Regions from separate parts of the Saccharopolyspora gloriosae genome, predicted to be linked through region 1. Evidence: riboswitches for the same ligand, from Rfam matches in the RefSeq annotation. Region 1 holds a riboswitch; the other holds the start of a gene.
The links. A riboswitch is a leader RNA that binds a small molecule or an ion and turns the genes downstream of it on or off. The one in region 1 is predicted to bind cobalamin.
Positions count from the first base shown of each region.

Region 1 (4,206 bases):
CTGCTGCTGCGGCTCGACCTCCCGGTGCGGCAGCACCAGCAGCTGCGCGGCGGTGAGCACCGCGAACGCCACGCACGCCACCAGCGCGATGACGCGGAAGTCCACCGCCAGCAGGGCCGCGCCGAGCAGCGGCCCGACCAGCGTGCCCGCGTGCTGGAAGACGTTGAACACGGCGAACACCTCGGCTCGCCGCTCCCCCGCCTCGTGCATCAGGTAGGTGCGCACCGCCGGGTTGAACAGCGCACCGGCCAGCCCGGTGAGGATCGCCGCGGCGAACAGGCCCGGCAGCGAGGTGAACACGGCGAACAAGCCGAACGACACCACCCGCAACGCGCAGCCCGCGATGATCATCGGGCGGCAGCCGAGCCGGTCCGCGGCGGTCCCGCCGAGCAGGAACATGCCCTGCTGGCTCAGGTTCCGGACACCGAGCACCAGGCCGACCACGGCGGCGCCGTAGCCGAGGTTCCCGCTCATGTACGCGGCCAGGAACGGCATCAGCATGTAGAAGCCGACGTTGATGCCGAACTGGTTGATCACCAGCAGCTTCGCGGCCGGGGACAGCCTGGCGAACGCGGCGCGGTTCATTCCCGCACCTCGCAGACCGGGCAGCCCGCCGAACCGGCGGTGCGATGGGCGCAGGGATCGACCACCTTGCGCGACCTCCTCCAACTCGTCTTGCTGTCCACTTCGGACGGAATTCCGTCCGTTTCGGATGGTTCGGTGACCGGATCGGGCAGGTTCTGGGCGGCGTGGAAGTCCGCGTCGTAGATCGTCCGCCAGTACCGGTGCGGCCCGTCGGGGAACACGGCGGCGACTCGGTCTGAGCCCAGTTCGCGCGCGCACCAGGACGCGACCAGCGCCACCGCGCCGGTGCTCCACCCACCGGTGGCGAACGACCCCGCAGCCAGCCGCCGGCAGCCCGCGACGGCCTCCGCCGCCCCGACCCAGTGCACTTCGTCGAACGCCGCGTAGTCCACGTTGCCCGGGTGGATGCTGCTGCCCAGACCGCGCATCAGGCGCTTCACCGCCGGATCGCCGAACACCGTGGAGCCCGCCGCGTCGACCCCGACCAGGCGGGCCTCCGGACGGTGCTCGCGCAGCACCTGCGCGATCCCGGCGCTGTGACCGCCGGTGCCGACGCTGCACACCACGACCTCGACGTCGTCGAGCTGGTCGAGCAGTTCGCGGCCCAGCCCGTGGTACCCGGTGACGTTGTCCGGGTTGTTGTACTGGTCCGGCCAGTACGGGTCGGGCAGCGTCGCCATCAGCTCCCGCACCCGCTCCAGCCGGGCGCGCTGCCAACCGCCCACCGGGTGCGGCGACCGCACCAGCTCCACCCGCACGCCGTAGGCGGTGAGCAGGGCGCGGGTCATGTCGTCGAGCTCGTCGTCGGCGACGACGACCACCGGATGCCCCCACGCCACCCCGACGCACGCCAGGCCGATCCCCAAGGTGCCGCTGGTGGATTCGACTACCGTGCCGCCGGGGCGCAGCTCGCCGCGCTCGCGCGCGCCCGCCAGCATCGCGTGCGCCGCCCTGGCCTTCATCCCGCCCGGCGCCACGCCCTCCAGCTTCGCCCAGAAACCCGGGTGCTCGAAGGCGATCGGGGTGGTGACGCGCAGCAGCGGGGTGTTGCCTATCAGGTCCAGCGGCGACTCGGACCGGGCCGGTGCCCGACCGGTCATCGCGGCGCCTCGTAGGTGTGGATCGTGGTCTCCTCGCCGGAGAGCCAGAAGAACGGGTACGGCTCCGCCGATAGCGCCTGCACCGGGCCGCCGAGCAGTTCCCGCAGCACCGCGGCCCCGGTCTGGGCGAACAGGGTCAGCGGCAGGTCGCGCGCCGCGCAGGCCGCGGCGATCTCGTCGAACGTGCCGTTGCCGAGCACCATTCCCGAGGCCAGCACCGCGTCGGCGCCCTCGATCGCGGCCGCGTGGTCGGTCAGGATCGGCTCGTCCCACTCGGTCCGGCCACCCTTGAGGTCGCACGGAACGCAGGTCAGCCCGCGCTCCCGCAACGCGGCGAGCAGCGAGTTCACCACGCCGATCACCGCCACCCGGCCGCCCTCGGGGGCCCGGGTGATCGCGGCCACCGCGCGGGCCCGCGCCATCGACTTCGCCAGCGAATCCCCCGCCGGGACCCGTACCTGGCGGGCCAGCGGGTGCGCGCCGTGCGGAGTGGTCGCGGCGAGGTAGGCGTCCAGCGCGGCCACCCGGACCGGGCGCAGCGGGTGCGCCAGCAGTTCGGCGACGCTGCGCCCGACGGTGTCGCGCACCGCGTCCTCGTCGAGCGCGCCGGGTTCCACGGCGCAGGAACCGACGGCCGGGCCGACCCGCACGCTGAGCACGGTGTTGACGTAGCCGGTGCCGCGACCGGTGTGCCGGGCGGCCTGCACGGTCAGGAACGCCACCGCGGCCGTGGTCTGCTGCGGTGTTCCCCCGTCGGCGCCGCAGAACGCGCCGGCCAGAGCGGACTCGATCAACGAGTCCGAATAGGACTGATCAGTGGTGGCAGGAACAGGACGCACGTGTCTCCCGAAGCCGGTCCGGTCAGCGACGATCGAAGGCGGGCTACGCCCGGGGGAGACCACAAGGGTCCGAGGGGAAAGTTGCGCCCGTCGGGCGCGATGCGTCGATGCGCAGCACCACGTACCTCCTCCGGAGCTCCGCGACCCCGTACGAATCGGTACGACGATGCCAGTGTCCTGGCTCGTGGATCAGAACCCTGGCCTCCGGCCTTCCCACCCTGTCGGGCAGTGGCACGGGTGGAGGCGGGCTCCCCACTCACAGTGGCGGGACCGCGCCGGAGTCACACCGGCTTCCTGAACACCGTCGCTTGAACGGGTGAAAAGTTCGCAGTCCCGCTGAGGAATGTCAAGTGCGCCGGACGTCGGAACGCAGCAGCGACGACACGCGGAAACTGCGTCCGCGCAGGTATGAGCGCCGGAAAACCGGCGCCGCCGAAAGAACTATGACGTCGATGACCCTTGCCGGAACATCGGAGCGGATGCTCGCGCGGTGTTCCGGCAAGGGCCGTGCGCGACGTTCGGCCGAGCCTCCGCGGAACGAGGCGCCCGAGACCGTCGGATAGTCGGCCGGATTGGTTCCCGGCAATTCTGGAAAAAACCGGGCGAAATTCCGCCGGAGCGCGGATCAGACCGCCACCGCCCCCATTCCGCCGCGTCCGACGGCCCGGCGGCGGGCGGTGAGGTACAGGAAGGAGCCGGGCCCGCTGGAATCCACCACGTCCAATCCGACCGACCCGAACGCCTCGGCGATCGTCTCCGGTTCGAACGACCGCAGCCCGAACACCCGCTCGTGGCAGCGCTGGAAGTAGCGCTGGAACGCGCGCGTCCCCGGCCGGTAGGTGGTCGCCGTGAAGGTGCCCGCCGGATGCAGGCAGCGCGCCACTTCCGCGATCACCCGCTGCGGCTCGGGCAGCAGGTGCAGCGCGTCGGAGCAGTTCACCGCGCCGAGGAAGGCGTCCGGGAACGGCAGCGCCCGCGCGTCGCCCTCGGTGAACAGCACGCCCGGGACCGCCGCGCGCGCCACCTCCAGCAACGGCGCCGCCGAGTCCAGGCCGAGCACCCGGTCCGGGCCGACCTGCTCGGCCAGCACCCGCGTCCAGCGCCCGGTGCCGCAGGCCACGTCCAGCACCGGCCCCGGCGCCGGGCGCAGGTTCCGCCGCAGGTAGGCGTCCTCGTCCCACGCCGTGACCGACCGGTCCCAGTTCCCGCCCGGTACCGCGCCCGACTCCGCGCGCAGCAATTCGATGCGCTGGCCCGCCGTCGACTCCTGCTCCAGCAGCCGCCGGTAGGCGCCGGACGCGGGCGTGACGGGTTCCGGCGGTTCCGGCAGCTCCGGCCAGCCGAACGCGTGGTGGATCTCGTGCTCGGCGCGCGCGCCCTGGTAGGCGCGCAGCGCGGCGGTCTCGGCGTCCCACAGCTCGGCGAGCTCCGCACCGGCTCGGACCGGACCGGTGATCGGCGCGAGGCTCCCCCAGTGCGCCGGGGACGGCCAGGCCCGGCCGATTCCCGCCGCACAGCTCGGATCGGTGAAGTCGGGGACGGTCAAGCAGCGGCGGAGCCGGGCGGCGTCGTGCTCGTCCAGATCCGCCGGCAGCACCGGCGAGATCCGGTCGCGCTGCTCCGGCAGGTGCATCAGCAGGTGCAGCAGCGCGGTGCGCAGGCACGGCTCGGTGTCGGCCCGC
Region 1 covers NZ_JACHIV010000001.1:2,492,047-2,496,252, reverse strand. The annotation lists gene BJ969_RS11050 (MFS transporter) at 1-585, opposite strand, end outside; gene BJ969_RS11045 (PLP-dependent cysteine synthase family protein) at 582-1,685, opposite strand; gene BJ969_RS11040 (Rossmann-like domain-containing protein) at 1,682-2,524, opposite strand; cobalamin riboswitch at 2,675-2,843, opposite strand; gene BJ969_RS11035 (class I SAM-dependent methyltransferase) at 3,150-4,206, opposite strand, start outside.

Region 2 (4,206 bases), 2.2 Mb from region 1:
CGGCAGCACGCCCCGGCTCCACAGCGAACCCTCGAAGGACTCGTACCGGCCGCGCTCGGCCGCCAGGTCCGAGGACGCGCCGATGGCGTGGAAGCTGATGTGCTCCATGCTCAGGTCCGCGAACTCCACCGCGGCCTGCGAGGACATCGGGATGCGCTGCGCGAACAACGCGTCCGAGAAGCCCATCAGGCCCAGGCCCACGGGGCGGTGGCGCATGTTCGAGGTCCGCGCCTCCGGGATCGTGTAGAAGTTCACGTCGATCACGTTGTCCAGCATCCGCACCGCCGTGCGGGTCGTGCGGCGCAGGCGCTCCACGTCCAGGCCGTCGGGCGTGACGTGCCGGGCCAGGTTGATCGAACCGAGGTTGCACACCGCGACCTCGTCGCCACCGGTGTTCAGCGTGATCTCGGTGCACAGGTTCGAGGAGTGCACCACGCCGGTGTGCTGCTGCGGCGAACGCAGGTTGCACGGGTCCTTGAAGGTGATCCACGGGTGACCGGTCTCGAACAGCATCGTGAGCATCCGCCGCCACAGGTCCACCGCGCGGACCTGGCGGAACACCGCCAGCTCACCGCGCTCGGCGGCGGCCTCGTACTCGCGGTAGCGCTCGGCGAACGCGGTGCCGTAGAGGTCGTGCAGGTCGGGGACCTCGTCCGGGGAGAACAACGTCCACTGCTCGTCGGCCTCCACGCGGCGCAGGAACTCGTCCGGGACCCAGTTCGCCGTGTTCATGTCGTGGGTGCGCCGCCGGTCGTCGCCGGTGTTCTTGCGCAGGTCGAGGAACTCCTCGATGTCCACGTGCCAGGTCTCCAGGTACGCGCACACCGCGCCCTTGCGCTTGCCGCCCTGGTTCACCGCGACCGCCGTGTCGTTGGCGATCTTCAGGAACGGCACCACGCCCTGCGAGGAACCGTTGGTGCCCTTGATGTGCGCGCCGGTGCCCCGGACCGGGGTCCAGTCGTTGCCGAGACCGCCCGCGTACTTCGACAGCAGCGCGTTGTTGCTGATGCCGTGGAAGATCCCGTGCAGGTCGTCGTCCACCGTGGTCAGGAAGCAGGACGACAGCTGCGGGCGCGTCGTGCCCGAGTTGAACAAGGTCGGCGTCGAGCACATGAAGTCGAACGACGACAGCAGGTCGTAGAACTCGACGGCGCGCGCCTCGCGGTCGTCCTCGCGCAGCGACAGGCCCATCGCGACCCGCATCAGGAACGCCTGCGGCAGCTCGAACCGCACGCCCTGCTCGTGCAGCAGGTAGCGGTCGTAGAGGGTCTGCAGGCCGAGGAAGCCGAACGCGATGTCGCGGTCCGCGTCCAGCGCGGCGCCCAGCCGGGCCAGGTCGAACCGCGCCAGCTCCGGGTCCAGCTGCTCCAGCTCGATGCCGCGGCGCACGTAGTCGGCGAAGTAACCGGCGTAGCGGTCCCGCATCTGCACCTGGTCGGCCTCGGCGGGCTCGTCCGCGACGAAGCTCAACGCCTCCCGGCGCAGCTTGTCCAGCAGCAGCCGCGCCGTGACCAGCGAGTAGTTCGGTTCGCCCTCGACGAAGGTGCGGGCGGCCATCGTCAGCGACTCGGCGAGCTCGGCGGAGCCGATGCCGTCGTAGACGTTGCGCCGGACCTCCCGCAGCACCCGATCCGCGTCCACATCGGACAACCCGGAGCAGGCCTGCTCGACGACGGTCGACACCCGGGCCCAGTCCAGCGGCACGCGGATGCCGTCCGGGCGCGTCATCGCCAGCTCCGGCGCGGTGTCCGCGGCCTGCTCCGGGGTCTCGCGGGCCTGGGCGTGCTGCTCCCGGTAGAGCACGTAGGCGCGGGCGACGCCGTGGTGGCCGCCGCGCATCAGCGCGAGCTCCACCGCGTCCTGGATCTGCTCGATGTGCACCAGGCCCTCGGGGCCGGCGTGGCGCAGCACTCCGCGCGCGGCCTGCTCCGACAACTCCGCGACGACCTGGTGCAGCCTCGACGACGAGGCGGCCGAATCCCCCTCGGCCGCCAGGAACGCCTTGGTCAGCGCCACGGAGATCTTCGTTTCGTCCCAACCGGAAACGGTCCCGTCGCGCCGCAGCACCCGCACTCCCGCGGGTACCGCGGTGGCTGCTGACGGCCGGGTCGTGGACTCGGTCACTGGCTCTCTCCCTCGCAAGCTCGGACACCTGCCCGGGACGGCTCGGAGCGTGCGAGGACCGCGGCGCGCACGGCACCGCTCGTCCCGCGACCCTCCCGCGAGGTCCCGGACGGCGCGCACCCCTCGTGCGCGCACCGATGGCAGGTCTTCGGACTCACGGGCACCCGGCGTCCTCGACGCCGGACCTACTGGCCGTCGCTTCCCGAGCATCGCGCTCAGTGCTGCACCACCTCTGGAGGTGGTGACGGCGGTCGTTCCCGTTCACCGCTGCGGGGCAGTCCCGGACTCGCACCGGGTTCCCTGTTGTCACACCGGGCGATCCCGGTGAACCATCAGCGGGCGCCACACTACATCTAGCGTTCGGCGCTGATCCGGACCCCATCATCGTCGGCGTGGCGGAAGACTTGTTGATGTCGCACGCATCACCCGGACGGGGAACGCGAGGTTCGTGCGGGACCAAGTCCGAAGCGGTGTGTGATGCGGATTCGCTGGTGGTCGCGGCCGTCGTTCGGGCAGACTCCTGTTCCGAGATCACCGGTCCGGAAGGAACTCCGATCATGCGCGCCTCCCGCGTGCGACGCGGACTCGCCGTCGTCGCCACCGCCCTGGCCACCGCCGCGATGGTCCCCGGCGCCGCCGCCGGGCAGGCGCCGCCGCGACCGGACACCACCGACGTGCGGCTGATCACCTTCAACGACCTGCACGGCAACCTCGAACCGCCCACCGGCTCCTCCGGCGAGGTCGAGCTGCCCGACGGCTCCGTCGTCGAAGCCGGGGGAGCGGCCTACCTCGCCGCGCACCTCGACCGGCTGCGCGCGCAGGCGCCGAACTCGCTGGTGCTCTCGGCGGGCGACAGCGTCGGCGCCTCCCCGGTGAACTCCGCGCTGTTCCACGACGAACCCACCGTCGAATTCCTCAACTCGCAGGACGTGCGCGCGCACGTCGTCGGCAACCACGAGTTCGACGAGGGCTACGCGGAACTGCAGCGGTTGCAGAGCGGTGGCTGCCACCCGGAGGACGGCTGCCGGTTCCGGGATTCCTTCGAGGGCGCGCACTTCCCGTACCTCGGCGCGAACGTGTCCTTCGAGGACGGTTCCCCGGCGCTGCTGCCGTTCACCGTGCAGGTCTCCGGCGGCGTGCCGATCGGCGTCATCGGGGCCACCTTGGAGGACCTGCCGAGCGTGGTGAGCCCGGAGGCCGTCGAAGGACTGCGGTTCGGCGAGGAGGTCGCCGCCATCGACCGCACCGCCGACGCGCTCGACCGCTTCGGCATCAAGGCGCAGGTCGTGCTGCTGCACCAGGGCGACGAGGCCACCGGCGGCGGACCGGACTCCTGCGAGCTCGAACCGGGCGGCCCGGCGACGCGCATCGCCACCGAAGCCTCGCCGAAGGTCGACGCCGTGTTCAGCGCGCACAGCCACCAGCAGTACAACTGCACCGCCACCGACCCGGCCGGGGCGCCGCGCCCCGTCGTGCAAGGAGCCTCGTTCGGCCGGTTGCTCTCGGTGCTCGACCTGAGCATCGACCGCGCCACCCGCGACGTGGTGCGGGAGCGGAGCTCGGCGCGCAACGAGATCGTCACCCGCGACATCGCACCCGACGCGGAGACCGTCGCGCTGGTGGAGGAAGCGCGGGAGAAGGCCGCGCCGATCGCGAACCGCGCCGTCGGGACGATCACCGGTGACCTGCTCAAAGCCGCCGCGCCGTCCGGGGAATCCGCGCTCGGCAGCGTGATCGCGGACGCCCAGCTGGAGTCGACCGCAGCGAGTGGCGCGCAGCTGGCCCTCACCAACCCCGGCGGCGTCCGCGCCGACCTGCCGCACGCCTCCTCCCCGGCGGGCGAGGGCGACGGCGTGGTCACCTACGGCGAGGCGTTCGCGGTGCAGCCGTTCGGCAACATCATGCAGACGATCACGCTCACCGGCGCGCAGCTCAAGAACGTGCTGGAACAGCAGTGGACACCGGAGGGCGCCACGATCCTGCAGGTCTCGGCAGGAGTGCACTACGAGTACTCCGAGTCCGCCCCCATCGGCTCGAAGGTGTCCGGGCTGACGCTGCACGGCGAACCGGTCGCTCCCGACG
Region 2 covers NZ_JACHIV010000001.1:4,661,947-4,666,152, reverse strand. The annotation lists gene BJ969_RS20205 (ribonucleoside-diphosphate reductase subunit alpha) at 1-2,124, opposite strand, end outside; cobalamin riboswitch at 2,247-2,473, opposite strand; gene BJ969_RS20200 (bifunctional metallophosphatase/5'-nucleotidase) at 2,682-4,206, shown strand, end outside.
Region 2: it holds a riboswitch for cobalamin, as region 1 does, so the genes downstream of both, BJ969_RS20205 (ribonucleoside-diphosphate reductase subunit alpha) here and BJ969_RS11040 (Rossmann-like domain-containing protein) in region 1, are expected to answer to the same signal.